Regions from separate parts of the Paenalkalicoccus suaedae genome, predicted to be linked through region 3. Evidence: riboswitches for the same ligand, from Rfam matches in the RefSeq annotation. Region 3 holds a riboswitch; each other region holds the start of a gene.

Region 1 (10,451 bases), 1.1 Mb from region 3:
TCGAAGCTAGCTAAAGTAGACGTGCCATTACTGACTGAAATAGTCTATGGCACGATTCAGCGTCAAGCTTCGTTAGATTTTGTGTTAAAGCATTTTAGTAAAAAACCATTAGATAAACTGCAAGACTGGGTACTCGTGTTACTAAGATTAAGTGTTTATCAGCTACTTCATTTAGATCGCGTGCCTGATCACGCTATTTTAAACGAAGCGGTAACAATCGCAAATAAGAGAGGCCACAAAGGAATCTCTGGAATGGTAAACGGAATTTTACGTAACGTGTTAAGACAAGGTGCTCCGTCATTCGATTCTATTAAAGAGCCTATCGAGCGTTTAGCGGTAAAGGGATCCCATCCGCAGTGGTTTGTAAACCGATTAGTAGACCAATATGGGTTTGACGAAGCGGAGAAAATCGTTTTTGCTAACTTAGAGCACCCCGTTTCCTCCATTCGTGTAAATGAATTTAAGTCGGATAAGGATACAATTAAAGAGATGCTCTTAGAAGAAGGTGTCGAAGTAGAAGAAAGCCCGTTCATGCCGCATGCACTTCGAGTTACACGAGGGGCTGTTCAGCATACGGACGCGTTTAAAGAGGGATACGTATCCATTCAAGATGAAGGCTCGATGCTTGTTGCTCTCGCGCTTGATCCAAAGCCTGGGGAGCGCATTCTAGACGCGTGCGCAGCTCCTGGAGGGAAATCCATGCATATTGCCGAGCTCATGCAAAATGAGGGGCAATTAATTAGTGGAGATATTCACAAGCATAAAGTCGAGCTTTTAGAAGCACAACAAAAACGCCTAGGATTATCAATTATTGAAGGTGTCGCCCAAGATGCGAGAAAGCTTGATGAGGCGTCTGAGCCGTTTGACCGTGTTTTAGTAGATGCTCCTTGCTCTGGACTTGGTGTATTGCAAAGAAAGCCAGATATTAAGTGGAAGAAAAAAGAATCGGATATTAGCAGGTTACAAGAGATCCAAGCGGACATACTAGATGCTGTATGGAAAACATTAAAGCCGGGTGGTAGACTGATTTATAGTACATGTACTATAGATAAAAATGAGAATGATCATCAAATCACATCCTTTTTATCTAAACACAGTGATGCGTCGCGTGACACATCTCTAACCGCTGTGCTACCGAAAGCTTACCATAGTGCTATCGGTGAGGATGGTAGTATGGTCCAGTTACTCCCAGGTCAATTCGGTACAGATGGGTTTTTTATCACTTCTATCAAAAAAGCAGAAACTATAGAAGAAGTTGCCGAATGAACGGTTATGGGAAGTAGAAAGAGGGGATCGTTTTTGGAATATACATCGTTAACGGATATAGGTAAATTACGATCGCATAATGAAGATAGTGTTGCTGTTGCTAAAAAAGACAACGGCCAGCTATTAGCTTTAGTTGCTGATGGGATGGGTGGTCATCAGGCAGGAGACGTTGCGAGTAAGCTGGCAAAAAAAGTGCTCCTTGAATCCTGGCAAAGTAACGATAGTCTTCTCTCTCAAGAAGAAGCAGAAGATTTCTTACGAACAACCGTTGTAAAAGCAAATAAACACATTCTCGACTATGCGAATGAGCATACCGATTGTAAAGGGATGGGGACGACCCTCGTTGCGACGATATGCACAGACTCTTTCATTTCTTTTTGTCATGTAGGAGACTCTCGCATTTACTTGTATGAAGAAAATGAACTTACGCAATTAACGAAAGATCACTCTCTAGTAGGAGAGTTAGTTAGACGTGGAGAAATTTCCGAGCAGGAAGCAGAAGTGCACCCTCGCAAGAATGTATTAATGAGAGCACTTGGCACAGAGCCAACTATTGAAATTGATACTGGTGTCGTTGCGTGGAATTCAGGATCGTTACTTGTACTTTGCACGGATGGGTTAACAAACAAGCTATCTGCTATGGATTTGTCTGCGATCTTTAACGATCAAGAAATTCCGCTCGAGGAAGCTGCTCGCGCAATGATTAATGAGGCGAATAATCGCGGTGGAGAGGACAATATCACCGTAGCGCTCGTTAGGCATCAAAAGGAAGTGAATGCATCATGATAGGAAAACGTTTAAACGATCGCTATAAATTAATTCGTCCAATTGGCGGCGGCGGGATGGCAGACGTTTATTTAGCGAAAGATCTTATTCTCGATCGTCATGTCGCTGTAAAAATGCTCAAAACGCAGTTTTCTAATGACGATGAGTTTATTCAACGATTTAGACGCGAAGCAGAAGCGGCAACTAGCCTCTCTCATCCGAACGTTGTTAGTATATATGACGTCGGGGAAGAAGAGGATTTATATTATATTGTTATGGAGTACGTCGAGGGCGAAACGTTAAAGGACTATGTTGTTGCGAATGGGTCGCTTTCGGTTGATGAGTCTATTCGTATTTTAAAACAAATTGCCTCGGCGCTCTCTCACGCCCATGCGAACCATATCGTACACCGGGATATAAAGCCTCAAAACATATTGATTGGTGTAGATGGCATTGCTAAAGTAACAGATTTTGGGATTGCTCGTGCGATTAACGAAGCAACCATTACGCATACAAATTCTGTGTTGGGCTCGGTTCACTACTTATCGCCAGAACAAGCACGTGGTGGACAGGTCACCTTTAAATCGGATCTTTATTCCTTAGGGATAATCGGGTTTGAAATGCTAACGGGTGAAGCACCGTTCAAAGGGGACACAGCTGTTTCTGTTGCTATTAAGCATATTCAAGAACCCATTCCTTCTGTGACAGAAAAAGCGCCGCATGTGCCTCAAAGCGTGGATAATATGATCATGAAGCTAACAGCGAAAGATGTTACGAACCGCTATGAGTCAGCAGATGAACTGCAACGAGAATTAGCTACTATACTGGATCCTTCACGAGTGAATGAGGCGCCAATTGAGCGCGAGGACGATCCTGAAGCGACAAAAGCTATTCCTGTTATACCGGCTGATGCGCCGCTTGAAGGTGACCCAACGCTAGTAAGGAAGCCGGACGAGGCACCTGCTCAAGGTCCTGCAGCAGAACCTGCTAAAAAGAAGAAAAAGCGTGTAGGGAAATGGATTGGCTTATCGGCTCTATTTCTTGCTTTACTGTTATTTTTAGTGTTCTTCCTTATTCCAAGACTACTTTATGTAAATGATGTGACGATTCCTGAAGGGTTAGTTGGGCAGCCGTCCTCAGAAGTAGTAGCAGAGCTTGAAACGCTAGGTTTAGAAGTAGAGCTCACGTATAGAGAAGACGATACTGTGGAACCAGACCATGTTATCTCAACGAATCCTCAAGGTGGTAATAACGTAAAAGAGGGCTCTTTAGTGACGGTATTTGCTAACGAAGCGAATGGCACGGTCGACATGAATGATGTAGTTGGTCTATCACTTGAGGAAGCGGAAGAGCTTTTAGCAGATTTTGAGGATATAGAAGTTGTTTATGAAGAGAGTGCGACAGAAGATGAAGGAACAGTTTTATCGCAGTCACCAGAAGCAAATGAACCAGTCATTGCAGAAGAAACAGTTGTCACTCTTACGGTTAGTGAGGGTATGACGTATGTGATGGATAATTTGTTTGGAATGACGCGTTCTGAGGTACTCGATCAGATGGATGATAATCCTTATGTAACATTAAGATTCGAAGAAGATTTCCATCCATCCATTGAGTCAGGATTAGTTATTGCACAATCTCCATCAAGAGGGACAGAAATTAATGCTCCTGTAACAGTAGAGGTTACTTTCTCACGTGGACCTGAGCCATCGTCTTCAGGGGGATCTTCTGAGATTGAGACTCCTGAGCCAGATCCAGAACCGGAGCCAGAGCCAGATCCTGGCGAAGAGGACGGTCCAGTTACAAGTGACGTACCATTTTCAGTAGAAGTACCGCCTGCGCCAGAGGGATCAGAACCACCTGAGTATCGTATTCAAATCTCTATTATTGATTCTGAGAGCGATACACCTAGAGAAGTCGTTAGCGAGTCCATCACGGAGACGACTAGATTTACGCTACCTATGACGTTAAACCCAGGTGACACAGGATATCTGCTTTTATATGTGAATGGACAAGAATTCTCAGAGTCACCTTACGAATACACCTATGAGGAATTATTAAGCTATCAATAAATGGAGGTTTGCATGGCAATTGGGAGAATCGTAAAAGCATTAAGTGGATTTTACTATGTCGAAAACGAGGACGGCATTTTTCAGTGCAGAGGTAGAGGGAACTTTAGAAAGAGAAAGCTAACGCCACTAGTTGGAGACTGGGTTGTTTTTGAAGCGGAAAATCGTACAGACGGATATGTATTAGAATTACATGATAGGACGAATGAGCTCATTCGTCCTCCAATAGCGAATGTTGAACAGGCTGTACTCGTTTTTTCTGTCCATGAGCCGGCGTTTAGTCCACTATTACTAGACAAATTCCTTGTGCATATTGAAGCAAACGACATTCAACCACTTATATGCTTATCTAAGATGGATTTATTGCCAGAGGAAAAACTAGAAGAGATTCGTCAGTATAAAAAGGAGTATGAAAAAATCGGCTATGAAGTGATATCTACATCGGTTCACCAAGCGGATACGATCGAAGAGTTGAAGCCTGCCTTAGCAAATCGTGTGTCTGTTTTTGCTGGACAATCGGGTGTTGGTAAATCATCGCTGTTAAATGCGATAAAGCCGGAGCTAGATTTAGAGACGAATGCGATCTCAAAAAGCTTAAATCGAGGGAAGCACACCACGAGACACGTGGAGCTTATTCCTATCGAAGGTGGCTATGTAGCAGATACTCCTGGTTTTAGTTCTCTAGATTACCATGGTATTACCGAGGACTCTCTCTCCGCCTGCTATCCTGAAATGGCTGATCGAATACAGGAATGCAAGTTTAGAGGATGTACGCATTCAAATGAGCCTAAATGTGCGGTCAAGGCAGCTGTCGAAGATGGAGAGATTGCGCAGCATCGTTATGATAGCTATATTCAATTTTTAGAAGAAATTAAATCGCAAAAGCGGAGGTACTAGCATGTCAGTTAAAATTGCACCATCTATTCTTTCAGCTAATTTTGCCGAACTAGGTAAAGAAATTAAGGATGTCGAGGAAGGAGGAGCGGATTATATTCACATCGATGTAATGGACGGTCATTTTGTTCCGAACATTACGATTGGACCGCTTATTGTTGAAGCTGTGCGTCCGATTACGACATTACCGTTAGATGTGCACCTTATGATCGAAAATCCGGATCAATATATTCCTGACTTTTGTAAAGCTGGAGCGGATATTATTACGGTACACGTAGAGGCATGTCCTCACTTGCACCGTACGATTCATTTGATTAAAGAAAATGGGGTTAAAGCAGGCGTTGTATTAAATCCGGCTACTCCAGTAGATGTGATCAAGCCAATTATTGACGATATTGATATGGTATTACTTATGACAGTAAATCCAGGCTTCGGTGGGCAATCTTTTATTTCTTCCGTGCTACCCAAAATTACAGAAGTAAAAGAGCTTGTCGGAGATCGTGATATTGAGATTGAAGTCGATGGTGGCGTCAACGAAATGACAGCAAAACAGTGCGTAGATGCTGGTGCAAATGTTCTTGTTGCGGGATCGGCTATTTATAATCAAGAGGATCGACACGCTGCCATTGCGAAAATTCGTCAACAGTAGTAAAGTGAAATTACTTAAACGAAATTAAAATAATGAACCACAAGGGGAGTCTTAGAGGACTGAGAGGAAGCATGCGCTTCGACCCTTTAAACCTGTAAGTTGATACTTGCGTAGGGATGTGGAGATGATGCTAACAGACAGCTGTTGCCTTCTCGGCATAAGCTGTCTTTTTTTGTGGTTCTAAAAAAAGGGGATTATTTATTATGAGACAAAACAAACGATTACTTATTATGCTCGAAATCGCTATTATGAGCGGTCTTGCTTATGTGTTAGACTTAATTCCACTGTTTCAAATGCCTCAAGGGGGATCTATTACGCTCTCTATGCTTCCAATCCTTATTCTCGCTTATAGACGAGGAGTTATTGCTGGGATTATAGCTGGCGGATTGTTTGGCACATTAAATCTAATGTTTAATTCATTCGTGGTTCACTGGGCGCAGGCATTACTCGACTATCCGATCGCCTTTTTAGTGATAGGTTTAGCTGGTATTTTTCGTTTTTCAAGTCAGGCTTCGTTCCGTAAAAAGCTTACACTTCTTATCGCAGGAGTGGCATTAGCATCTGCATTACGATTACTTTCACACTTTACTGCAGGTGTAATTTGGTTCGGTAGCTTTGCCCCTGAAGGGATGTCGCCAGTATGGTATTCATTTATCTATAATCTAAGCTATATCGCACCTACATTTGTTATTTTAGTCATTATCATGGTCTTATTTGCTAATAAGGGAAAAGTCGTGCTACACCCCTCTAACGGACGTGTAGCATGACATATTTGTTAGTAGCAGGAGGTCCAAAAGTGGACCTTCCATCCCTTCAAGAGCTTTGCGACGAGCTTAAACCGACTGGCATTATAGGCGTTGATAGAGGAGCTTATTATCTTTTAGAGGCTTGTATTACACCAAATCTTGCTATCGGGGACTTTGATTCAATCGGAGAAACATATTTAAAGCAACTAAAAGCAGAATCAGTAGAACTAACCACTTTCCCTGCAGAAAAAGATCAGACAGATATGGAGCTGGCACTTGATATTGTTAAAGAAAGATTTAACGCTAAAAAGCTTATTATTGTTGGGGCGACAGGAGGCAGATTAGATCACTTTTTAATGAACGTGCAGTTGTTAGAGGTTGCTGCTACACGTGGGATTGAAGTGGAGATACTCAATACTTCCAATCGAATGAGTTATCTAGATAGCGGCGTCAAACATGTAAAGCATTCCATATACACCTATTTATCCTTATTAGCTATTACAGAAAAAGTTTCTGGAATAACGCTTACTGGAGTGAAATATGAATTAACAAATGCTCAATTAAAGCGTGGTTCGAGCCTTTGTGTTAGTAATGAAATCGTAGATGACGAAGCAATTGTGAAGATTGAATCAGGTAAAGTAATCGTGATTGAGTCCAAGGACGAAAATTAAGTGGTACTATCTGTGGCAGACTGAATATATATGTAATAGAATCGCTTTTTTCCGTCAGGAGGGAGTAGCATGAAGTTTTATACGATCCGTTTGCCGAAGTTTATAGGGGGCGTTGTGCGAGCTGTACTTGGCACAATTGGAAAAGGGTAATACAAAGAAAAGGACTCCTAATCCGATTAACGGATTAGGAGTCCTTTTACGTAATAGGTCACAAAATTATACGCGCTGAACTTTACCAGACTTAAGTGCGCGAGCTGAAACGTATACGCGCTTCGGCTTACCGTCCACTAAAATTCGTACCTTTTGAACGTTTGCGCCCCAACGACGCTTCGTTGAGTTAAGTGCGTGTGAACGCTTGTTTCCAGTAGATGGACCTTTACCTGTAATAACACATCTGCGTGCCATGGAAATCCCTCCTTCTTTCAAACCGTAACTTTCAATCACAGTTATTTCAAACAACATACTTGGATATATTAGCATAGCATTCTGTTAAATACAAGTGATTTCAGAGATATTTCAAGTAAAAAACCTTGACAGCCGATTCGCTTCAGGTAGTATATATACCGGAGTGCCTTTCATAATGTTCGGTTTTATAGTAAAATGGCGATAGCCTTTCGGTAAAAACCTTTTTGAGGAGGCAATGACATTTATGACGATCGAAATTAAAACAAACTATGGAAATATTGATGTATCTAAAGAAGTAACGGCAGTAATCGCTGGTGGGGCCGCAGTAGACTGCTACGGGATTGTTGGCATGGCATCTCAAAAGCAGCTAAAAGACGGCATTACGGATCTTTTAGGCCGCGAAAATTTAGCGCGGGGTGTTGTTATTCGCGAGGATAATGACGACGTACATATTGATATGTACATTATCGTAAGCTATGGGACAAAGATTTCAGAGGTAGCTCATAACGTACAACAAAAAGTAAAGTATCAGCTAGAACAAATGCTAGGACTTAAAGTAACGTCTGTAAATATTTTTGTATCAGGTGTTCGCGTAGCGAACGATTAGATGTGATTAGTTAGGAGGAACACGTGTGGTTAACAAGATCGAGGGAGATAAGTTTGCGCAAATGCTCATTGAGGGTGCAACAAACCTCTCTAATAACTCAAAGAAAATCGATGCACTAAATGTCTTTCCTGTTCCGGATGGTGATACAGGGACAAACATGAATTTAACCATTACTTCAGGAGTGAAAGAAGTAAAAAACGCACCGCATGACCATGTAGGAAGAATAGCTCAAGCATTTGCTAAAGGTCTTTTAATGGGTGCTCGTGGCAACTCGGGAGTTATACTTTCTCAGTTATTCCGAGGATTTTCAAAGTCTGTAGAGAAAAAAGAAACACTCCAGGCAAAAGATTTAAGCCTGGCTCTTCAGCATGGAGTAGACACTGCCTATAAGGCTGTTATGAAGCCTGTTGAGGGAACAATCTTAACAGTTGCTAAAGATGCAGCTAAACAAGCAGTAGCTTCTGCAGAGAAGAAGACAGACGTCATTGAGGTTATGTCTGATGTGCTAAAGGAAGCGAAAGCATCCTTAAAGCGTACTCCAGACCTACTACCTGTATTAAAAGAGGTTGGTGTAGTTGACTCAGGTGGACAAGGGTTAGTCACTATTTATGAAGGCTTCTTAGCAGTTCTTAAAGGAGAAGCGATTCAGACTGCAGAGGAATCAGCTCCATCTCTAGAAGAGCTTGTTAAATTTGAGCACCATCAATCTGCTCAGAGTCATATGGCTACTGAAGACATTGAGTTTGGTTATTGTACAGAGGTCATGGTGAAGTTTGAAGACAAGAAACTTGAGCAATATCCATATGATGAGCAGGCGTTTCGTGAGCAACTAGACAAATACGGTGACTCGTTACTCGTTGTTTCTGACGAAGATCTTTTAAAAATTCATATTCACGTAGAAAACCCTGGGAATGTTATTAATGATGCACAAGCATACGGTTCTCTTGTAAACGTTAAAGTAGAGAATATGCGCGAGCAACATTCTAGTTTACTAGGAATGGATACACCTCACCAAAAGCCGGAAAAAACGGAGTATGCGGTGATTACAGTCAGCATGGGATCAGGCATTAAAGAGCTCTTTGAGGGTCTCGGTGTTAAAAAGGTCATTGAAGGTGGCCAAACGATGAATCCGTCTACGGAGGACTTTATTCGCGCTATTGAAGAAGCCAATGCAGAAAAGGTCATCCTATTACCTAATAACAGCAATATTATTATGGCAGCTAACCAAGCAGCGGAAGTGGCGGATGTAGATGTACAAGTTGTTCCTTCTAAAACGGTACCACAAGGCCTTGCTGCTATGCTCGCTTTTAATGCTGAACAGGAACTATCTGATAACGTATCTGATATGACGGACGCGCTTAAAGGTGTTCGTACAGGAGAAGTTACGTACGCAGTGCGAGATACTAGCTTAAATGGCGTCTCCATTACAAAGGGTGACTTCATGGGAATCTCGGAAAAAAATATTGTTGCTAATGGCGCTGACGTTGCTAAGGTTGCAGAGGAGCTTGTGAAGAATCTTGTCGATGAGGATTCGGAGATCGTGACAGTTATTTACGGGGAAGATCGTACAGAATCTGAAGCTAATGCTCTATCTAACTATATCGAATCAAGCTTTGAAGACGTAGAAGTTGAGGTTCATAAAGGGAATCAGCCACTTTATTCGTACATTTTAGCAGTTGAATAAATATTGGAGGACATTCATATGACTATTCAAATTGTTACTGATTCAACTGCAGATATTCCAAAGGATATTCTGCAGGAGCTAAATATTCATGTCGTTCCTCTAAAGGTCCACTTCGGCGAAGAGACATATGAGGATGGAATAGACTTAACACCTGCAAATTTCTACGATAAGCTTGAGTCTTATGAGTTTGTCCCGACTACATCTCAGCCAACTCCACTCCAGTTTGAGGAAGTATATACATCATTATACGAAAAAAATAAAACGGAAATTATTTCGTTGCATTTATCCTCGAAGCTTAGTGGTACTTTCCAGTCTGCTTATATGGCAGAGCAAACACTCGGAGAAGAAGTACCTGTAACTGTAGTGGACACAAAACGTGCCTCTTATGCGATTGGTATTATCGTGGTAGAAGCTGCAATTTTAGCAAAGTCTGGTGCTACGAAGGATGCTATCATGCAACGGATTAACGAAATGCTTGAGACAACGTCTGTTTACTTCTTAGTAGATACACTTGAGTATTTACAAAAGAATGGTCGAATCGGTAAAGCATCTGCATTAGTTGGATCTTTATTAAAAATTAAGCCGATCCTTTCTTTAAATAAAGAGGGCGAAGTTTACCCGTATGAGAAGGTACGTGGACAGAAAAAAGCGATTCAAAAGATTATCGATCGCCTAAAAGATGAGTATGAAGGTAAAAC
Region 2 (10,451 bases), 1.1 Mb from region 3:
GCAAGGTTAACAGTGGTCACCTTTTTAGTGGGGCGGGAAAGAAGAGGATCTTGATGAGGGAAGGGAGGTGGGAAGTGAGACAAGCAACGCAGAATCTCAAACCCCCTCACAACCAAAAGAACCCCTCCAAAGAGGGGCTCTACATGTATAAGCGTCCTATGCTGTAATTTCTTTCTCCACCTGTTTCATCTTCGTCTTACAAAGTGGACAGGCTTTCTCTGACAGTCGCTCGGACTCGTCTTGTGGAGAGACGCGCATCCAGCCGTTGCAGCTTTTGCTTGTGCAGTCCCAAACGAGGGCAGTGATGCGCAGGCGTGGCTTTTGTTCTGCGACGCGACTGGCAAACGCACGATCAGACCGACCAGACCGACCAGATCGTTCGAGCGAGGTGCGAGGGCGTTCTTTTTCGCCGAAGGCCTCGAGTAAGAAGCGAGAGACATCTGTTTCTTTTCCTCGATAGTAGGAGGGCGAGCTAATATAGAGCTCCTCCATGGCGCGCGTGACGGCAACGTATAAAAGACGACGTTCTTCCTCAATAGCGTGCTCTACTTTTTGCTTCCCTTTTCCGTCGATCATCAAGTCAGATCGCTTATCCGCCTCAAGGGCAGAGGAGTGTGGCAAAATCGTTTCCGATGCTCCGATCACGTACACGACAGGGAATTCGAGACCCTTCGCGCGGTGGATCGTCATCAACGATAGCACGTCTGCGTCGGACTGCTTGCGAAGCTCTTCCATCTCTTTATGGCGGGCGATAATATCCTCAATGAAGGATAGATACTCCTTAATTGACCCAAACTTATCCGCCGAAGCCTCAAGCTCCGTAAGCATCTCCTTGACCATGTCTTTGTCTAACGTTGCAACGCGGCGCTCGTCTGCGTCGAGATACGCATCGTAGACAGCGCGTACCTGTCTAATCGCGTCTCGAGGCTTTTTACCTGCTAACGACTCAATTAATTTCATCCGGCGAGAAATTGCGGTGCGTTGAAACTCCTTTAAATGTGGTAGTGTCATCGCATGCAGTAATAGCTTTGGCTCTGGACTAACAATATCCTGACGGTGAATGTGTGCCATCGTTGTCTCACGCGCCAGGTAAAGCGTCGACACCATGCCACTGACGGCGTCGATATTGTTAGGATCCACGGCAAGTCGGAGGTGGTCTAACACTGGCTTTACGAGTCCCGATTCATAAAAGGTTTCCTGCTTTCCGAATGTCACAAACGGAATGCCGCGAAGCACCAGTTGGTCGACCATCGCTCGGCTACAGGAAAAGGTCCTGTGCAGGATCGCGATCTCTCTTAAACGGCGTTTACCGGATGCGATGTCCGCCGACACATTCGCGACGATCTGCTCAGCTTCGTCGTCTGTTGTTGCTGGTCGGAGATACAACGTGGTTTGTCCAGGAGAATTGGCGGTCTGGAGCGTTTTGGGATGGCGCATCGTATTATGCTCGATGATTGCATTGCCTAGCCCGAGAATCCCTGGTGTGGAGCGGTAGTTGACGGGCAGGGTGATGGTTGTGGCGCGCGGATAGTGCTTGTCGAAGTCGAGTATGATGGTGCTGTCTGCGCCGTTAAAGCTGTAAATCGTCTGGTCGTCATCGCCAACGACGAAAAGGTTTTGGTGCGTGCCTGTGAGCATGCGAATGAGCTCGAATTGGATCGGATTTGTGTCCTGCCACTCGTCACAGAGGATGTAGCGAAAGCGTGTCTGAAGCTTACCGAGTAGCTCGTTGTCCTCATTGAGCAATTTCCAAGCGAGGAGGAGCATGTCGTCAAAATCTATATAGTGGTGCTCGTCCTTCCAGTCCTCATAGGCGATCAGGATGGCTTTGGTCTCGTGCTCAATGTGCGTTTTAGCGTCAATATCGTGCGCGGTTTTCATGCGGCTTTTTAGCTCTGACAAGGTGGCAAGCAGAGTCTCTGGCTCATACGAATCGTGCAAGCCACGCGTTTTTAAGATGCGCTTGATGGCGATTTGCTTGTGCCGATCGTTTTGCAAAATCCGATGATCATAGCCTCGACTAACTAATAGCCGGTAAAAAATCGAGTGGAACGTCCCAGCAGTCAGTTGCTTTGCTAAGGATGGCGTGTAGCCTGGGAGCTTCGCAATTCGGCTTCGCATCTCATCCGCTGCTTTTCTCGTAAAGGTAAGCAGGAGAATGTTTTTGGGAGAAACACCATTGACGGAAGTTAAGTAGCCGGTCCGAGAGACGAGGACGCGTGTCTTTCCACTGCCAGCACCTGCGATAATTCGCGCAGGTCCATCACCGTGGCGAACGGCTTCTAGCTGTTGCTCATTTAGTGTGATGCCAGATTCCTCTAATCTATGTAAATACGAATAGTCGCTGTCGGACTCGCGAATCACCGAAGTGAGCAGCGGCGCTTTTGGTGCAGGGGGTATTTTATCTAAAAACGACCCAGCAGGATGCAACGCCTGAGGTCTTTTTTTAGGCTGTGCATAGTTGTGTTGCATAAAGGGGTGAGCCTCCTTTTAAGTCTAAACAATACCCCTATTAAAGCATATTTCATTGCCGAATCATAGACGACATTAGAGGGAGGTACAACAGTTGCATGTAAACCGCCTTCCATGGTAAAGTTTAACTAAATTCATATAGCAATCCACTAGGGGAGCCTGAACGTGCGGGCTGAGACGGAGATAATCCGGACCCTCAGAACCTGATCTAGTTCATACTAGCGTAGGGAAGTGCCTCGACTGTTAGCATCGGTACATCAACGTATCGATCCCAAATCACCCTTAACAGCCACTTCCTATCTACATCAGGAGGTGGCTTTTTGTATGCCTTTTTTAGAGGAAGGAGGAAGGAACCGTGCGATTACAGGTACACGTTCTTTCTAGTGGCAATGGAGAGATCGATGCGCAAACTGCCACAAAGCTTGCGCCACGTATTGATGCCTTACACATACGAGAAAAGCGTTCGTCAGCAAGGGACGTCTATGAACTTGGACAGCAGTTAGTGAAAGCTGGCTTTCCAAAAGAGAAGCTCGTGATAAACGATCGTGTTGACGTTGCGCTTGCGTTAGGGGCAGGAGGAGTTCACTTAGGAGGCTTAAGCTTATCTCCAAAGATAGTGAAACAGCTTGCGCCTACGCTGCGCGTCGGGAGATCCATCCACGACGTGTCGGAGCTTACAGAGGTGGAGGATGCCGACTATGTATTTTACGGTCACATTTATGCAACTGCCTCGAAGCCAGGGCTGTTACCACGCGGTATAGCCGCTTTAGAGGAAGTCGTTCGGGCATCACACCTACCAGTTTATGCAATCGGAGGCGTGAAGCCGTTTCATATAGAAGAGATTGAAGCAACAGGGGCGGCAGGTATTGCCGTCCTATCAGGAATTTTAGGTGCGAGAGACCCTATTCAGGCAACGGATGAGTTTACAGGGAGGCGATTAGATGCACAGCTATGATGTCATTGTTGTTGGCGGAGGCGTAATTGGTGGAGCCATCTCGTATTATTTGTCGAAGCAGGGCGTACGTGTGTTAGCAGTAGAACAACGCACCCTTGGCTACGGAGCTTCGTCAAAGGCGGCTGGGATGCTTGCTGTTGAGGCGGAGTACCAGCCGGATCATCCACTTTATGACCTGGCGATGGAGAGTCGTAGGCAATTGAAGGAGCTTGCGCAACTTTTTCTCGATGAATTGGGGATAGATATAGGCTTTGAGCAAAATGGCATGCTCCTATTAGGGAGTAAGGGATCGCTTACCTTAGAGGACATGCGAGAGCTTGAGCCGAAGCTACGGACGAAAGAAGCGGGCGTCCATTACGAAGAAGGCGCACAAATCAGATCCAAGCAACTGACGCTCGCGTATTGGCGAGCGGCGATTGCAAATGGCGTCGAGGTACTAGAGCAAACGGATGTGAAGCGGCTATTAATGAAAGAGGGTCGCGTCTGTGGCATAGAGACGTCGAGTCAAAAATTTTATGCGGACACCGTAATTGTGGCGAGCGGCGTAGCAAGTAGTGAGCTGTTACCAGGGCTTTGTCCACTCCTTCCAGTGAAGGGGGAAATTATCTCTGTCACGACGGAGAAGCGACTGTTACAACGGACGATTTATGCGCGCGACTGTTACTTAGTGCCGAAGGGGGAAAACGAGCTGTTAATCGGAGCGACTAGCTACCCAGGAGATGGTACAGAAGGCGTTTCGCTAGAGGGTGTAATGGGATTACTTGCGCGCGCAACTGCGCTTGTACCAGAGCTTGCTAAAGCGAAGTGGAACGAGACGTGGAGCGGCGTTCGTCCGCGTACGTTTGATGATTTACCGTATATCGGACGTCATCCAGAGATCCAAGGTTTAGTGATGGCAACAGGTCATTATCGAAATGGGATGCTCCTGTCTGCGATAACTGGTCAGCTTGTGTCTGACCTCGTTTGGAACAATAGGGTGCCAGAGGCGTTAGCGCCTGTTTCGCCAGAGAGAAGGGGGGTAGTGGAGCATGGTCTTGCATATTAACGGTGAGGCGCGCGAGTTGCCTTTGGAGGCGGCGTCTGTGCGTGAGTTGTTGGAGCATTTGGATTTGGGGTCCAAGCTGATTCTCGTGGAATTGAACCGAGAAGCGGTGGATCGGTCGTCGTTTGATGAGGTGGTTGTTCGTGATGGGGACGCTATTGAGCTTGTTCAATTTGTTGGAGGGGGTTAATTCATGCTTGTCATTAATGGGAAGTCGTTTGGATCGCGTTTGATGGTTGGTACGGGGAAGTATGCGGATTTTAAGGTGCAAAAAGAGGCTGTTGCAGCGTCGGGCTCGGAGATTTTGACGTTTTCGGTCGCGAGGATGCACGTTGCGGATGCGAGTCAGCCAAACTTTTTGGAGGAAATTGATGTGGGTCGCTATTCGCTATTGCCAAATACGGCTGGAGCGAAGACGGCAGAGGAGGCGGTGCGTATTGCGAAGCTTGCTCGTTCATCTGGTTTATGCGACATGATTAAGGTGGAGGTTATTGGTTGTCAAAAGACGCTGTTGCCGGATCCGATTGAGACACTGCGCGCGTCTGAGGAGCTTGTGAAGGAGGGCTTTACGGTACTTCCATACACGTCGGATGATGTACTACTTGCGAGACGTCTCGAAGAGGTTGGCGTGCATGCAGTTATGCCTGGTGCGTCCCCGATAGGGTCAGGACAGGGGATCGTCAATCCATTGTCGCTTCGGTTAATCATCGAGCAGGCATCGGTTCCGGTTATTATCGATGCAGGACTCGGATCACCGGCGGATGTGGTAGAAGCGATGGAGCTAGGAGCAGACGGTGTGCTTCTTAATACGGCGATTGCTGGCGCAGACGATCCAGTAAAGATGGCGCGTGCCATGGCGCTCGCGACAGAAGCGGGTCGACTAGGCTTTGAAGCTGGTCGCATTGCTAAAAAGCCATACGCCACAGCAAGTAGCCCACAGGAGGGTCTCGGGTGAATCGATACTCTAGACATGAGCTTTTTTCAGGAATAGGAAAGAAGGGGCAGAAGCGTATTCGGGATGGACACGTGTTGATCCTTGGACTTGGAGCGCTTGGCGCAAGCTCTTCCGAGATGCTGACACGAGCAGGCGTTGGGCGCCTTACGCTTATTGATCGCGACTACGTAGATTGGACGAACCTTCAGCGTCAGCGCTTGTACACGGAAGCTGATGCAACGGCCCGCATGCCAAAGGCGGCGATCGCAAAAGATCGCCTTGAAGCGATCAACAAGGAGGTTGCCATCACTGCGCACGTGATGGATGCGACGGCGGAGGAGCTAGAGCGTTTAATTTTAGCTAGCGATATTGACGTCATCGTTGATGCGACAGATAATTTCGATGCACGCATGATGGTGAATGACCTTTCGTTAAAGCATGATGTGCCATGGATTTACGGCGCCTGTATCGGAAGCTATGGGATGTCGTATACGTTTTTGCCGGGTCAGGGTGGGCCATGCCTCACCTGCTTACTAGACGAGTTGCCTACCGGCGGTCCTACGTGCGACACGGCAGGCATCATTGCGCCAGCCGTAGAGATTGTCGTCGCGCATCAGGTAACGAACGTACTCAAGCTACTGACTGGTGCAACGGACGTCTTAGCCGACTCACTTATGACGTGCGACCTGTGGCAAAACAACTATCGCACCATGTCGATGCATAGCTTTAAGCGCGCCGACTGTCCGAGCTGTGGCGAAGTGCCAACCTATCCTTATTTGCTTCGCGAAAATCATACCGAGGCTGCGGTACTATGTGGACGGGACAGCGTCCAATTGCGTCCGCCCACTAAACGAGAGGTTGCCCTCTCGGAGGTAGCGAGATCATTACCATTTGATCACGTGCTTCGTAATGAGTACTTGCTTTCGTTTGAGGTCGAAGAGAAGCGAGTGGTGCTATTTAAGGATGGTCGAGCGATGGTTCACGGGACGGCTGATGTGACAGAGGCGAAAGCGGTTTACTATCGGTATTTTGGATAAGCGACTAGTGCGAGTTAATCAAGAGCCAACTAGCTTAGAGCGTGCTGATGAAGTGCCAACTAATTTAGAGCATGTTACCCAAAAGCCAACTAGTTAAGAGCAGCTCTTCGAGCTTTTTTAGAGGGAGGAGCAGTCAGCCCGCCAGGCACCCTTCGACATCCGTGGGTTCGGCGCTCGAGCCTCCTCGACATGCAGGGATCGGCTATCGCCTTACCCTAAACGCATGGCTGTGGGGTCTCGAGCGCCTCAACTCCCCACGGATTGTCTACGGATGCCTTCTGGGACTGCCTGCTCTTGAGCTTCTAGGTGGAGAAGCGTTTCATTTGTGGCATACTTTTTTAATGGCGAACGTCTCTTTTCTTTTTGTCATCTAGTTCTTCCCTTAATTGGCGAAGGTGGTGGATCACTTCGTCCGTTTGGGTTACTTGATTTTCTAAAAACGTCTTGATTCTGAAAAGTAGGATGAATAGCAGAACAATTGGTAGCAGCAATAGAATATATACGATGAGAGATACTATGTTTATCATGATTAGGACTTCCCTCCTTATATCTCCATTTATGTATACTTCATCATAATTTTGCTTTACCATAGAGGGAAAAGGTCGGAGTATGAGCGAAGCACGTGTTAGGAGGACCTCACATGATGAACAGAAGAACGCTTGCGATGGTGGTATATGTGTTAGGGTTAATCATCGTTATTTCAAATAACTATTACCAAACGTTTGTCGGAGATATTCTGATGACGGTGAGTGTTATAGCTGCGGCTATTACGGTGATAGGTGGACTATACTACTTGATTAAGTTTGCGATCTTACTACGCTTTTCTAAAAATAAGAATCTGAATCAGTAGAATTAGTCTCTACTTGCTTTTCATTTCAGAAAAATGATTGCATGTAAAAAGCGATATCTAACAGCTACCTTCGTCTGTTAGATATCGCTTTTTTATTTAACGTTCGTTGTATAAGATACATCGTTTTTTCTTGTAAAGGCGCTACTAAACGTCTTATAGCATGAAAAAGAAGACTGATTACGCTGATTGTGAGCAACATACTGAAGGCACATTCTACGCTTTGCATACTTTCACTCCTTGTTATCATGTAGACTTTGGTATTTTAATGGTAACATACATAGACGCTCATGATAACGTTAGCGTTTTCTTTCTATTATCAAGCGTTTATACTTGAGGGAGTATGAAAGGAGTGGCTTAGAATGAGTCCAACGGTATTTACCATTTTACTTGTTGTCGTGTTTTTTGCATGTAACTTTTTATTTAGCTTTTTTAATAAATCGGCGACTCGCCGTTTAAAGGATAGCAAACTCGGTATAGTGAGCGCAGTTGTAGGATATATGGCTATTTTTATTGGTGGGAGTGTAGCGTTATACCAAGGGTTTGAACCAGGTGAAGACGCTCTACCACCAGGTGTCTTAACGTTACTTGTGGCATTTGTGCTTGCCTTACAAACTGCACTTGATTACCTATTTATCAAAAAAGATGCACGCAAACTAGCTGTAGGTGGCGTCGGAATAGTATTAATAGCCATACTTTATGCCTTTAGCTAGGGCATTATATTCTCTATAACAGAAAGAAGCTAAGTGATAACAAGCAGTTATCACTTAGCTTCTTTTATTACTCTAAAAAAAGGGAAAGGAGGCAGACTCGGAAAACGTCCGAAGACAATTCGTAGGATAAGGCAGGGGCTAAGACCACACAGGGCTGCGTTAAGGATGAGGCGGAAGCCGAATCCTGCAGACCGAGTAGGCTTAGACACTGACCCTACGAATGTCGTAGGATGTTTGGAGAGCTGACTCCTTTTCCTTAATACTACTAAACAACATCTTTAAACTAGTTAGCAATTAGGCAATAAGCAGCTCGAAGAGCTGAACAAAACTAGTTAGCACTTAATCAATTAACAGCTCGAAGAGCTGTAAAAAACATCATTCAAACACACTCGCAACTTCTTTCACCATCTCCGACACCGAACGCAACCCACCGCTAGATAAATACCAGTACTCAGGATTCAAGTACATCACATTACCTTCTGTTGCAGCAGTTGTCTGTCCAACAATATCATTATCAAGCGTTGCCTGACCGTCTACTTCGCCACCATCACTTACTACGGCTCCACGGTCAATGACAAACAGGTAGTCTGGGTTTGTTTCTAAAACATACTCAAAGGAGACGTTTTGACCGTGACGTGTCGAGTTATCGATCGTCTCATCAGCTACGCCAACGCCAAAGTCGTCGTGAATTAATCCGAAGCGAGAGCCAGTTCCATAAGCGCTAAGCTCGCCTTCGTTCGTTAATAAAATCAGTCCGTTGCCTTCTTCGCCAGAAGCTACGCTTTGAAGGGCTTCAATCTCTTCTTCAATTGTAGCAAGCTGTTCAGCGGCTTCCTCCTCTTTGCCGAAAATCTCTCCTAAAAGCATCGTATTGTGTTCAAAGGATTCTACGTAATTTTCTGTGTCGAGGCCTAGGAAAACGGTTGGAGCAATGTCTGATAGTTCATCATAGGCTTCGGCTGCACGGCCAGAGATTAAAATCAGGTCTGGATCCATGTCAAAGATCGCTTCGAAGTTTGGCTCAAATAGAGTGCCGGCATTCTGGTACGTATCGGATTCGAATTCGTTTAAGTAGCTTGGGATATTGCCTTGTGGGACGGCGATTGGATCGACCCCAAGCTCTCTCATCGTATCAAGCACCCCGTAGTCAAAGACGACGACCTTCTCTGGATTCGTGGGCACAGTCGTTTCACCTAAATCGTGCTCGACAACAAGCTCCGTAGGTTCCTCTTCCGTTGTGTTTGCTTCGTTGCTTGTTGCTTCCGTTTGGTTTACTTCATTCGTAGTATTTCCTTCTGAAGCGTTGCTAGACGCCTCCTCATTACCGCAGGCTGCAAGTAAAATAGCGAGTGTGCTCATACCTAATAGTGTTTTTTTCATGATAAATCCATCCCTTCGTTTTTAAGAAAAATAGACGCAGATGCGCTGATTGTTAATGTCTTGAATGTGGAAATCAATATCGTAAATCTTTTGCAGAACGTTTTGCTGAATAATGTCGCACTTCGGACCTTCTTGAACGATTTCGCCATCCTTCATCGCGACGATAAAGTCGGAGTAGCAGGAGGCGAAGTTAATATCGTGAAGAACTAACACGACGGTTTTCCCAAGGTCATCCGTTAAATCGCGTAAGACCTTCATCATTTGCACGGAGTGCTTCATATCTAAATTATTCAGCGGCTCGTCGAGCAAAATATAGTCGGTGTCCTGTGCTAGCACCATAGCGATAAAAGCGCGTTGACGCTGACCGCCACTGAGCGTATCTATAAATTTGTCCTGCATGTCCGTAAGCTCCATATAAGCAATGGCTTGATCAACGTGCTCCCAGTCCTCTTTCGTTAAGCGTCCCTGCGAGTAGGGGAACCGACCAAATGAGACGAGGTCTCTGATGGAGAGTCTCACATTCATAAAATTAGACTGACGGAGAATCGCCACTTTTTTAGCGAGGTCGCGATCCCTAAAGCTTTTAATGTCTTGCCCATCAATGTGGACATCGCCTTCATCGCGCAGAATGAGCCGGCTGACCATCGATAATAGCGTGCTTTTCCCAGCTCCGTTGGGACCGATAAATGACGTGATAGCCCCTTTTTTTATCGTGACAGAAACATCGTTGACGACCGTTTTCTCTCCATAGCGTTTGACTAGCTTGCGAGCAACTACCATGATTTTCTCCCCCCTAAAAGTAGATAAAGAAAGTAAATTCCTCCGATAAAGTTGACGATGACGCTCAGAGTCGTCTGGAACGTAAACACGTGGACGACGATCATTTGACCACCCACAAGCGCAATGATTCCGACGAGCATACTCGCAGGCAGTAGCCACTTGTGCTGATAAGTCTTCATGAATTCATAGGTGACGTTAGCAACGAGGAGCCCAAGGAACGTAATCGGACCGACGAGAGCCGTAGCTAGAGAAATTAAAATCGCGACAAGGATCAAGAGGCGGCGCACGATT
Region 3 (10,451 bases):
ACGTAAAGGCCGATCTCGGTGTTGAGTTCGTCAGCGAGGTTTTTGACGGCGTTGTATGTGTTGATGTCGCCCATGCGTTGGAATACGTCGGCAGACTTGTAGTAAGCGTCGGCTGCCTTTTGATAGTTCCCAAGTCCCTCATGAGCTTGGCCTAGTGAACGATATGTGCTGGCGTGCTGATCGATGCGCAGTGCGCGCTCGAAGTGAGTCACAGCCTGTGAATATTGCCCTGCTTTCAGTGCATTGTTTCCTTGCGAAACGTGTGGCCATGATGATGCTTCAGCGGTCTGTGGTAGTGTTAAAATTGGTAAAACGAGTAGTAGTGCGAGAAAAATAATGATGCGACGCTTCATTCTATGTACCTCCTTCGAAATATCTATTTTCAGTATACAGGAAATGGGTATTGGGGGTGGTGATTTTTTTGGGTGGGTGCTGGCTATTTTTGTGATATTGGCGGGTGTGTTTGGTAATTTGAATTCTGTGTTTAGTTTCTCGTCGTTTTGCGAGTTTCGTGTTTGGTAACTCGGATTCTGTGTTTGGTTTCTCGAGGATGAGCTCAAATCTATGTCTCTAGCATTCAATAAGTCATCTGCAAACTTTAAAAATAGCGGGACGAAAATTCGTCCCGCTCATTAACAAACTACTTAATTATTGTAATCAATCGTTGCACTAACTTCGCCTTCTACTTCTTCGTAGATAACTTCGTCGTTTTCAATTGGTGTTGCTTCGGTGCCTTCGTTGTTATGGTAGTCTTCGTAACTAACCATGTTGAACGTAAAGGTTTGGTCAGGAGGTAAAACAACGTCGATATCAGGGAAATTAATATCAAGTGTTACCTCGCCAGTGTATCCATGTTGTAAAAAGCCTGTCCATAAATAACCCATATAGCCTAAGCTTCGCTTAAAAGTATTACTTTCATTTTCTGATGAAATTGTTATTTCTACGTCCGCATAATACCGTTCATTTTCTAAATCAAAACTTATGTCATCAAGATGATTATTAAAAGAATCTACAACTCGAAGATTTAGAATTTCTGCTAGATTAGTTCCTGGAATAATATCCATACCCTCTTCATATAGGTCTGAATAATTTAATTCAAATGCTGTATCCATTAATATTGCTTTTAAACCATCATTGATGGCTGGAGTCATATTAACATAATATGTTTCATTTCTAGAAGGATGCTTGGCTTGTAGAGATACAGTACGAATTATTGCATCTTCATCTATTAAAAGGGCTTGCGAATCCTCAAAATTGTTGTGAAAATTAATAAATGAAGTATAGAAATAATCTATACCATATCTAGTATAGTCTAAGAAAGCATAATTTAGGCTCCAACTTAGTCCATCTGCAATGGTTGATTTATCAAAACGGATGTCAACGTCTTTTAAATTCTCTGGATTTACAATGAATTGAGTAAATTCATCATTAATCAGTTGGTTCCTATTATGGGAGAGGAACCATTTATCTTCAATACGACCTTCAATATTAGAAAAATACGAGCCATGAGGAATATATAAAGGTTGATCTGATGTTACTCCCACTGAGAAGTTGAAAGGAGTTCCGCCTGAACGTGTGTAACTTTTCCCTAAACTTACATAGTATTCTGTAAAATCTTCTGTAACATCAAATGTAACTTGAGAGTAATCATTGCCTTCTCTAGTTAATTCGATATCAACACCATTTTTAAACTCTTCGACAGTAAATGTACCGTCATATATAGTCGAAGAAGTATTGGTGAAATAATAAATAGTATGAACATCATCTAAATAAGCTAATCTGTTATGGCTTATTTCATGCCCATCAAATGAAGCATTTTCCCAAAAACCATATTCTAAAAATTCTCCTTCTTCATCTAAATATACGAAAGTCGTTCCATAATAGCGGACTTCCTCTTCATCTAGTAACTTTAAAGTCACTCGGCCCTCAGTCCACTCATCTTCCTTCGGCTCCCACCATAATGGATTATAAGCTTTAAGGAATTCTTCGCGTGCTTGTGTTAGCTCATTTTTTAATTCCTCGATACGCTCAGCAGACATTTCAGCGGCATCAACTTCTTCTCTTGCATCTTCTACGAGTTTTTTGAAGTAGTCATATGCATTTTCCTCGAACTGTCCCGGATTATTACCACGTGTTGAACGGTTGAGTAGCCTCTCTTGTTCACGGACATGCGAGCGAATGTCGCGGAATGAGTCATCTAAAAATACTCTACCATTACTAAAATCACGAATACCTTTTAAGACAATATCAGTTTCCGTATCAACCTCGATTTGAGATAAAGTTTCTAAGTCTAACTCGTTTGCTTTATTCACCACTTCAGCAAAAACATTATAAACCTCAACTGGATACTTTCCATTCGTATTCCCTTGATTCTTTAAATTATTAGTTAAATGTACTCCGGCAACTCTTAAGTAGTGGTTAAAAGCAACTTTGTCCACAACACTATTAAAGCTTAACCCTGTGCTTGAAGACGAAATACTCATTGTTTCTATCTCTTCATCTACATTTATGATAGAAGATACTGTCGGAGCATCCTCACCTTCACGGTAGTTTGCATTAGTAATTAATTCTTCTTCATCAATAAATACCTTAACTTCACTAACCCTAGCCATAAATGTATTAATATTTTTTGTTACATAAACTTCACTAGGTGCCTCTATAACTACTTCTTTCGCCTGTGCATCCATATATAGAGTAGCTTCAGACGTATGGCGAACAAGACCTGTTAATAATCCATCACCTGTGAATTTAATATCGTCTTCAGCGTCAATAATTACTTCTCCATTCAAATCTGTTCCAGCCTCAAGGTTAACACTATTGTCTCCCCCGCCACTAAACGTGTGCACACTCGTAGAAGTATCTTGAACAGCATTTAGCGTAATGTTAGTAACGTTAGCACCAACAGTAATGTCTCCTACCTCACTATCTGTGATGTTTGCATTGTTCCCTTCAACTTCTAAATCATAGTAAACTTCTGCATTAGTCAACGAGACATCATTTCCTGTAATCATTACCGAGTTAGCATGAACATTACTAATGTCAGAATTACCTTTGATTGAGATGCTTGTAAATGAACTTCCGCCAAAATCAACATTCACATCTTCAGCAACTTCTACATTTGTGTATGATCGAGCCGGTTCACCTTCGTAATCAAAACTAGCTGACACAAAAATCGTAGATAGCGCGTCGTTAGCTAAAGCTGTGCCAAAACCTTCAGCGTTCGATACTGTAGCAGCTGTTCCACCTTCAGAAAGCTCAATGCCTTCTTGTACAACACTAACAGTCTGCGTTACTGGTTGATCAAATCCTTCTACAAAACCTTCAAAAACCTCAATCCCTGGTTCGTCAAATCTAATAGATCTATTTCTCCAGTTTATTGAAACTGACTCACTAGTTTCATCAGACAGTTGAGCAATAGCCGTTTCTGGGAATTCATGTGTTTCTCCAACATTGACTTCAACGGTTGCATTTTCTCCAAGACTAACGCTCACAATCGTTGGCTCAGAAACTTCTTCCTCTTCTTCTTCTGGATCTTCCGGCGTCACTATGGGCCCTGGTCCAACAGGTCCAGGACTCCACCCATCCCCTGGTGGTGCTGGCGTTACTTCTTCTTCTTCCTCTTCCTCATCTACTTGCTCGTCGTCATTTTCTTCCTCGTTGCCCGGTAGCTCATCCTCTGGATCTTCTTCGTCTTCGATAGGCTCTTCAGCTTCGATTTCTTCGACTGTCTCGATTGAGCGAGTTAGCATGAGTGAGAATGCGAGTCGTGTTAGTTCATCTGATGCTCCGAAGCGGTATCCGTCGCCGTGCGGCATTCCAAGAAGTACGCCCCATGATTGTAGGATTTTCACTGCTTCAATGTGAGAAACATGAATCGTATCTTCATCGACAAATTCAGTTGTTTCTCCGTTTAGTTCTAGATTAAATGTGCGCACAATAACAGACACCATTTCTTGTCTGGAGATCACGTCTCCCATATGTAAGTTGCCATTGTAGCCTTTAAAAATGCCTGCTTCAATTACAGCTGCGATTTCTACTGCACTACGGTGGTTTGGATCTATGTCGTTAAATTGCGATAGTGTGTTTACTACATCCGTTGCTCCTTCAAGCTCTAATGCGCGGTACATCATTAGCGCTGCTTGTTCACGTGTGATCGACGCGTGTGGTCTAAATGTGTTATCTGGGAAACCATTGATGATTCCTGCTTCAACAAGTTTTTCAATAACCTCTAGATTCTCTCCTTCGAGATCAATGTCTGTGAAACTATGAGCATGCTCATTAGCGAAAACAGCACCTGGAGCCACTGATGCTACCATAGTAGCACTTAATGATGCGGCTAAAAACTTACGATACGATTTTGGTTGATACATACGTGATATTCCTCCCATAAATACAAATATTTTGTTAGGTTTGCCGCATTTAGCGCTTAAGAAGCAATCCTTTATAACTATTTTATGGGATGCAACTACCTAAAATCAAACATTTTTTTAGTAAATTGGATATTTTTATCACATCATATACAATGCTAGAGTAAAACCCTGATTTTGGATAGCATTTGTATATCTGATCCATTATAATCAGGTCTCCGTTCTCTTTTTGCCAGATTTTCACTTTATACCGTGATTATATTTAACTAAACAAAGGAGCCAATTCACTTTTATGATAGGTATTAATTCTTAGGATAGCAAAAAGCCCAGACATCTTTCGTCTGGGCTTCTCATCTATTTTAAGGGGGAAATAGATACATAGGATTTAACTCGATTTTCTATCAATAATTAGTGGGCAATCATCTCATGTGCGATGTCGTGGCCGTCCATGTCAGCTGGATAGTAGGTTGGCCAGTTTGTTACTTCGTCTAGTAGCGCGTCACGATCGTCGCCCCAGTAGAGGTGGAAGTGGTGAGCGTCTGTTGGGTAGATGCTGTGGTCGCTGAACTGAATGAATGCTGGCATGTCTTCGTCTCCATCTTGCTTTTCAAAGATAAAGCGTACGCCGCGGTTGCCCGCTTCATACTCGAGGATTTCATATCCATCGTAGCTATATGTAGCCGTGTATTCGCCTTCGTCGGACGTGAATGTGAACGAGTCTTCTGTGATCGTCATATAATCGACGTCTGTTTCGTAGCCGATTTCATAGTACTCTTTGTACTCCTCAGCCGTCATGGAATCGCTCTCGCTCGCCTTGTGCTCCATGACTTCATCTAATTCTCCAGAAACAAGGTAAGGATAGACAGACTGCCATTCACCTTCCCAATCGGATAATTCACGGTCTTCAATTTGATCATCTTCGAAATAGCCGCTGTAAATTGCTTGCTCTTCTTCACTTAGCTCATGCCCGTGCGCGTGGTCGTGGTCATGATCGTGGTCATCGTTATGATTATGATCATGGTCATGGTCGTGGTCATCGTTATGATTGTGATCATCGTTATGGTCGTGATTATGATCATTGTTATGATCGTGATTGTGCTCTTCTTCCTCTACATTCGTATCGTTCTCTGCAACAGGCTCATTCTCAGTATTCATGTTGTTAGCCTCTTCTGTTGCAACGTTCGTTGTGTTTGCTTCGTTTCCTGACGTTTCGTCATTAGAATTACAAGCCGCTAAAAGCAAAGCAGCAGTCATCGCAGAACCGATAAGCATTGTCTGTTTTTTCATGTGTATAAGCTCCTTTTGTAAATAGTAATCGTTACGATTTATGACTATACGCCTTATTCACAGAAACGTCAAGCAAGTCTATGAATAAAAGTAATATGCCTATTTTCTTGTAAACTCTCTATCTAAAGTCGCGTTAGGTGCTAGTTGCTTAGAGAGTAATGCATGAAGACGATTAATATGAAAGGGCACCTTCTTTAAGGATTTGATAGCATGGCAGTTAGCAACCAGGATCTTCGTATTTTTCTAGAAAAGAATGTACCGTACTCATGTTTTATGTACTGCACTCAAAAGTTAGTGAACCCTCACCTTCTATTCTGTCTTTAACTTTTCACCCTGCAACAAACTCTTCCATTTTCCAACAACTAGGCGTATAGTAAAAACCAACAACTTCATTAAAGGTGGCATACACAATGAAAGAAATCGCAATCGGCATACTGGCCTCCATGTTTTTTGCTGTCACATTCATTTTGAACCGCTCGATGGAACTAAGTGGCGGCAGCTTTCTGTGGAGCTCGTCCCTACGCTTTTTATTTATGATCCCTTTCTTACTTTTACTTGTCCTATTCAGACGTAACCTCAGCCAAATCTTCACTGAAATAAAAAAAGCACCGTTATCATGGCTCGGCTGGAGCTTCGTTGGCTTTGTGCTCTTTTATGTACCTCTTACATATGCAGCAGCTTATGGACCTGGCTGGCTCATAGCCGGAACGTGGCAGCTGACGATCGTTGCCGGGATTCTGATCGGCCCGATTTTCCTCAAGCAAAAGCTTGCCGTGCAGTCGCTTATGCTCTCGCTCATTATATTTGCCGGCGTTGTGCTGATTCAGTGGCAGCACGCGGATGGTCTGCAACTCTCGATGCTTGCAGGAATTTTGCCAGTTGTTTTGGCTGCATTTGCTTATCCGCTTGGCAACCGCAAAATGATGGAGCTCGTTGACGGGCGCCTTGACACGTTTCAGCGCATACTTGGCATGACGCTTATGACGACACCGTTTTGGCTACTTCTTGCCGGAGCTGGTCTCGTAACCGTTGGCCCACCGCCCGCGAGTCAAGTGCTTCAAGCCTTTATCGTCGGCGTTTCGTCTGGCGTTATCGCAACGACGCTGTTCTTCATCGCAACCGATCGTGTTCGCGGCGATAGCGAACGACTCGGAGCCGTCGAGGCAACGCAGTCGACCCAGGTGATTTTCGTTATGGTCGGCGAAGTCCTTCTCCTCTCTACCCGACTCCCAAGCGGCATCGCGATACTCGGTCTTCTGCTGATTATGATAGGCATGACCTTACACAGCTTTTTGTCGAGAAAATCGGGTCGCACTGCTCCAATTATGGCAACAAAAAAAGCCCGCTAAGGGGCTTTTTTTGTTTATCGATTATTTTAGAACGCCTTCTGGAACGGGCCATTTCTCTTGTTCAAAGGCCATCGTCCAGAACTGATGCTCAAGCTGTGTACTAATGAGGAAGTGCTCCATCATACGAGAACGCTCCGCTGGTCCAGCCGCTTCTGCACAAGCATCTATTTTCTGTTTAAACGTTTCTGTAATCAAACTAACGTCTTTGTCTCCATAAAACGTAATCCAGTCATAAAATGGATGGTCGGTTGTTGGATTGATTTCGTTCATCAGATTGCGCCCGATCTCCCAGTACGTCCACGGACATGGAGCAAGCGCTGCTAATGTTTCGCCCAAAGAGCCTGTAGTGGCTGCTTGAAGCATGTGGCGCGTGTAGTGATGAGCGGTCGGCGCGAGCGCGGCCTTCTGCAGGTCTTCATAGCTTACGCCGGCGACCTCGCAAAAATTGTTGTGCGGATGAATCTCGTCGTTAAGCACAAACGAGATTTGATCGCGGAAGAAAATCATGTCCTCGCGGTTCTCACACTTCGAAATAGCGAGTCCATAAATGCGGCAAAATGTCGTGAGGTACTCAAAATCCTGCTTCACGTAGTGAATTAGTGCTTCTTTCGGCACGTCGCCATTCGCAATGCCTCGCACGAACGGATGCTCCATAATTGCATCAAAAATTGGCGCTGCTTCCTGTCGTAACTGATCCGAAAAATTCATCTTCGTATTCCTCCTTTTTAATTGGAGAATACCACTAGTAGTCCTTTCGGTTGGATAGAACGCTAAAGATAAGGAAAGGCGAGGCGAGGTGTATCAAGTGCCGAGCTGTTTGACAAGCACGTTTTGTTAACGCGTCCATTTTAATCAACAACAGGCTCCTACGTCACCACGAAAAAGAAGCGCAGCCTCTCTTCTCGCGATCACGGGAAAGAGAGGCTGCGCCATAGCACGACCTAACCACTTTCCTCCGCTGGTACCAACCAGATCAGGTTCAAAGGGTCCAACGCAAACGCGTCGTCTCAGCCGGCTTTCGGCTCCCCTAGTGGATATTCTATGTCCATCATACATAATAAGTGGAAATGTTGCAACTATTTACCTTGGATGGTGAGGGGGGATTTGGTTTAAGCTAGCGTCGCGTTAACTTGCGCAGTTCACCCTCCAACTTGCGCGGTTCTTTCCGCGTTACGCAGTTCACCTGCTTTTTCGCGCGGTTGACCCTTACTTTCACGCGATCGGCGCCTTAACTTACGCAATTCTCCCTTCAACTTGCGCGGTTTTTTCCGCGTTACGCAGTTCGACTGCTTTTTCGCGCGATTGACCCCTACTTTCACGCGATCGACGCTTCAACTTACGCAGTTCGCCCTTTAACTTGCGCGGTTTTTTCCACGTTACGCAGTTCGACTGGTTTTTCGCGCGGTTGACCTCTACTTTCACGCGATTGACGCTTTAACTTACGCAGTTCGCCCTTCAACTTGCGCGGTTTTTTCCACGTTACGCAGTTCCATTGGTTTTTCACGCGGTTGACCCTTACTTTCACGCGATCGGCGCTTCAACTTACGCAGTTCGCCCTTCAACTTGCGCGGTTTTTTTCGCGTTACGCAGTTCACCTGCTTTTTCGCGCGGTTGACCCTTACTTTCGCGCGATCGGCGCTTCAACTTACGCAATTCTCCCTCCAACTTGCGCGGTTTTTTCCGCGTTACGCAGTTCGACTGCTTTTTCGCGCGGTTGACCCTTACTTTCACGCGATCGGCGCTTCAACTTACGCAATTCTCCCTCCAACTTGCGCAATCCTTTCGCCGTCGTGCCTCCTCCCCCTAAACCAGCACAAATAAGAGCCCGTGAACACTCTCGTTCACGGGCTCCATCTACCTATACCCTCTACTCCGCTCCTGGCACTTCTAGCACACAGACGCTAAAGTATTCCTTTTCGTCAGAGAGAATTTCCCTCACTGTAAATCCTGCTGCGACAGCGAGTTCGTGGATGTCGGACTCGTCAAACTTGTACGAGTTTTCCGTATGAATGAGCTCGCCCTCACTAAACTGAATGCCAGCGCCTAAGCCCTGCATGTCTTGATCCGACCTGACCTTCAAATGCATCTCGATTCTGCCTTTGCGCTTGTTATAGAAAGCTACATGTGAAAAAGCTGATTCATCTAGCTTCGCACCTGTTTCTCTATTTAAACGGGCAATGACATTTTTATTGAATGCAGCTGTTACTCCGGCGGAGTCGTCGTAGGCTGCTTCGACGACGGACACATCTTTTTTACGGTCGACACCGAGTAAAAATAAGTCGCCTGCATGTAGCATGTGACGGCTGTTTGCTAAAAATGCTTTTGCCTCATCTGGTTCAAAGTTACCAATCGTAGAGCCTGGGAAGAACACGACCCGCTTTTCTGACTGAGAAGGTGGTAGGGTGATTGGTAGCGTGTAGTCTGCCGAGACGCCGGTTACGCGAATTGCTGGGAAGTCTAGGCTTAGCTGTTGCACGGTTTGGGCCAGGAATTCCTCTGAGATGTCGATTGGAATGTACGTGTTGACGTTCGATAGGTGCTCGAGTAAAATTCGCGTTTTTGCGCTACTGCCACTTCCGTACTCGATCAGTGTCACCGGACGATCCATGTATGACGCGAGTTTTGGTAGCGATGCCTCCAGAATGCTCGCTTCCGTGCGCGTTTGATAATATTCAGGTAGCGCGGTGATCGCTTCAAATAACGCTGATCCGCGCTCATCATAAAAGTATTTCGCCGAGATGGTTTTCGGCTCAGACATTAAGCCTTGGAGCATGCCGTGTTGACTTACCTTTTCTATTCTCATACATCATCCGCCAATCTAAAGCCGCTAAACTGCCAGCGCATTTGTGGGTAGAAAAAATTGCGATACGTCGGTCTAATATGGGACAGCGGTGTTACACAGGAGCCCCCGCGTAGCACTAACTGGTTGGACATAAATTTGGCATTGTACTCGCCTAAAGCACCTTCTAATGGCTTGCTTCTCGGGTAGGCCGTGTATGGACTTTGTGTCCATTCCCATACATCACCATATGCCTTTTCAAACATTTTGCCACTGTAAAGGGACGTTGGAGCGAGCACCATATCCTCCATAAAGTTGCCTTCGATGACCTCGTTTGCTAGCGCATGCTCCCACTCCGATTCCGTCGGCAACCTTCTTCCTGCCCAACGCGCATAAGCATCTGCTTCATAGAAACTCACGTGACAGACTGGCGCATCTGGGTCAATATCGACCGTTCCGCCTAACGTAAACATCATCCAGCTAGTGTCTTGTCTCATCCAATAAAGGGGATGCTTCCACCCTTCATCCTGAACCGTTTGAAAACCATCAGACAACCATAGCTCAGCGCGTTCGTAGCCTCCATCTTCAATAAATGCCATAAACTCTCCATTTGTAACGGGACGATTAGCGAGCTTAAACGCATGTAAAAACGTGCGGTGACGCGGCTCC

What was found. A riboswitch is a leader RNA that binds a small molecule or an ion and turns the genes downstream of it on or off. The one in region 3 is predicted to bind thiamine pyrophosphate.
Region 1: another riboswitch for thiamine pyrophosphate. It lies ahead of thiT (energy-coupled thiamine transporter ThiT); the one in region 3 lies ahead of tenA (thiaminase II).
Region 2: another riboswitch for thiamine pyrophosphate. It lies ahead of FLK61_RS01790 (thiamine phosphate synthase); the one in region 3 lies ahead of tenA (thiaminase II).

Annotation. Positions count from the first base shown of each region.
Region 1 is NZ_CP041372.2:2,078,095-2,088,545, reverse strand. It holds gene rsmB (16S rRNA (cytosine(967)-C(5))-methyltransferase RsmB) at 1-1,266, shown strand, start outside; gene FLK61_RS11060 (Stp1/IreP family PP2C-type Ser/Thr phosphatase) at 1,300-2,052, shown strand; gene pknB (Stk1 family PASTA domain-containing Ser/Thr kinase) at 2,049-4,100, shown strand; gene rsgA (ribosome small subunit-dependent GTPase A) at 4,113-4,994, shown strand; gene rpe (ribulose-phosphate 3-epimerase) at 4,996-5,640, shown strand; TPP riboswitch at 5,673-5,774, shown strand; gene thiT (energy-coupled thiamine transporter ThiT) at 5,844-6,407, shown strand; gene FLK61_RS11035 (thiamine diphosphokinase) at 6,404-7,057, shown strand; gene spoVM (stage V sporulation protein SpoVM) at 7,127-7,207, shown strand; gene rpmB (50S ribosomal protein L28) at 7,274-7,462, opposite strand; gene FLK61_RS11020 (Asp23/Gls24 family envelope stress response protein) at 7,707-8,069, shown strand; gene FLK61_RS11015 (DAK2 domain-containing protein) at 8,131-9,753, shown strand; gene FLK61_RS11010 (DegV family protein) at 9,772-10,451, shown strand, end outside.
Region 2 is NZ_CP041372.2:276,643-287,093, forward strand. It holds gene FLK61_RS01785 (UvrD-helicase domain-containing protein) at 157-2,472, opposite strand; TPP riboswitch at 2,614-2,719, shown strand; gene FLK61_RS01790 (thiamine phosphate synthase) at 2,828-3,427, shown strand; gene FLK61_RS01795 (FAD-dependent oxidoreductase) at 3,414-4,472, shown strand; gene thiS (sulfur carrier protein ThiS) at 4,456-4,659, shown strand; gene FLK61_RS01805 (thiazole synthase) at 4,663-5,424, shown strand; gene FLK61_RS01810 (ThiF family adenylyltransferase) at 5,421-6,440, shown strand; gene FLK61_RS01815 (hypothetical protein) at 6,779-6,967, opposite strand; gene FLK61_RS01820 (hypothetical protein) at 7,081-7,290, shown strand; gene FLK61_RS01825 (hypothetical protein) at 7,650-8,000, shown strand; gene FLK61_RS01830 (siderophore ABC transporter substrate-binding protein) at 8,376-9,380, opposite strand; gene FLK61_RS01835 (iron ABC transporter ATP-binding protein) at 9,402-10,160, opposite strand; gene FLK61_RS01840 (iron chelate uptake ABC transporter family permease subunit) at 10,154-10,451, opposite strand, start outside.
Region 3 is NZ_CP041372.2:3,131,117-3,141,567, forward strand. It holds gene FLK61_RS16420 (stalk domain-containing protein) at 1-353, opposite strand, end outside; gene FLK61_RS16425 (S-layer homology domain-containing protein) at 645-4,370, opposite strand; gene FLK61_RS16430 (metal-binding protein ZinT) at 4,776-5,654, opposite strand; gene FLK61_RS16435 (DMT family transporter) at 6,065-7,003, shown strand; gene tenA (thiaminase II) at 7,025-7,711, opposite strand; TPP riboswitch at 7,937-8,042, opposite strand; gene egtD (L-histidine N(alpha)-methyltransferase) at 8,871-9,806, opposite strand; gene egtB (ergothioneine biosynthesis protein EgtB) at 9,803-10,451, opposite strand, start outside.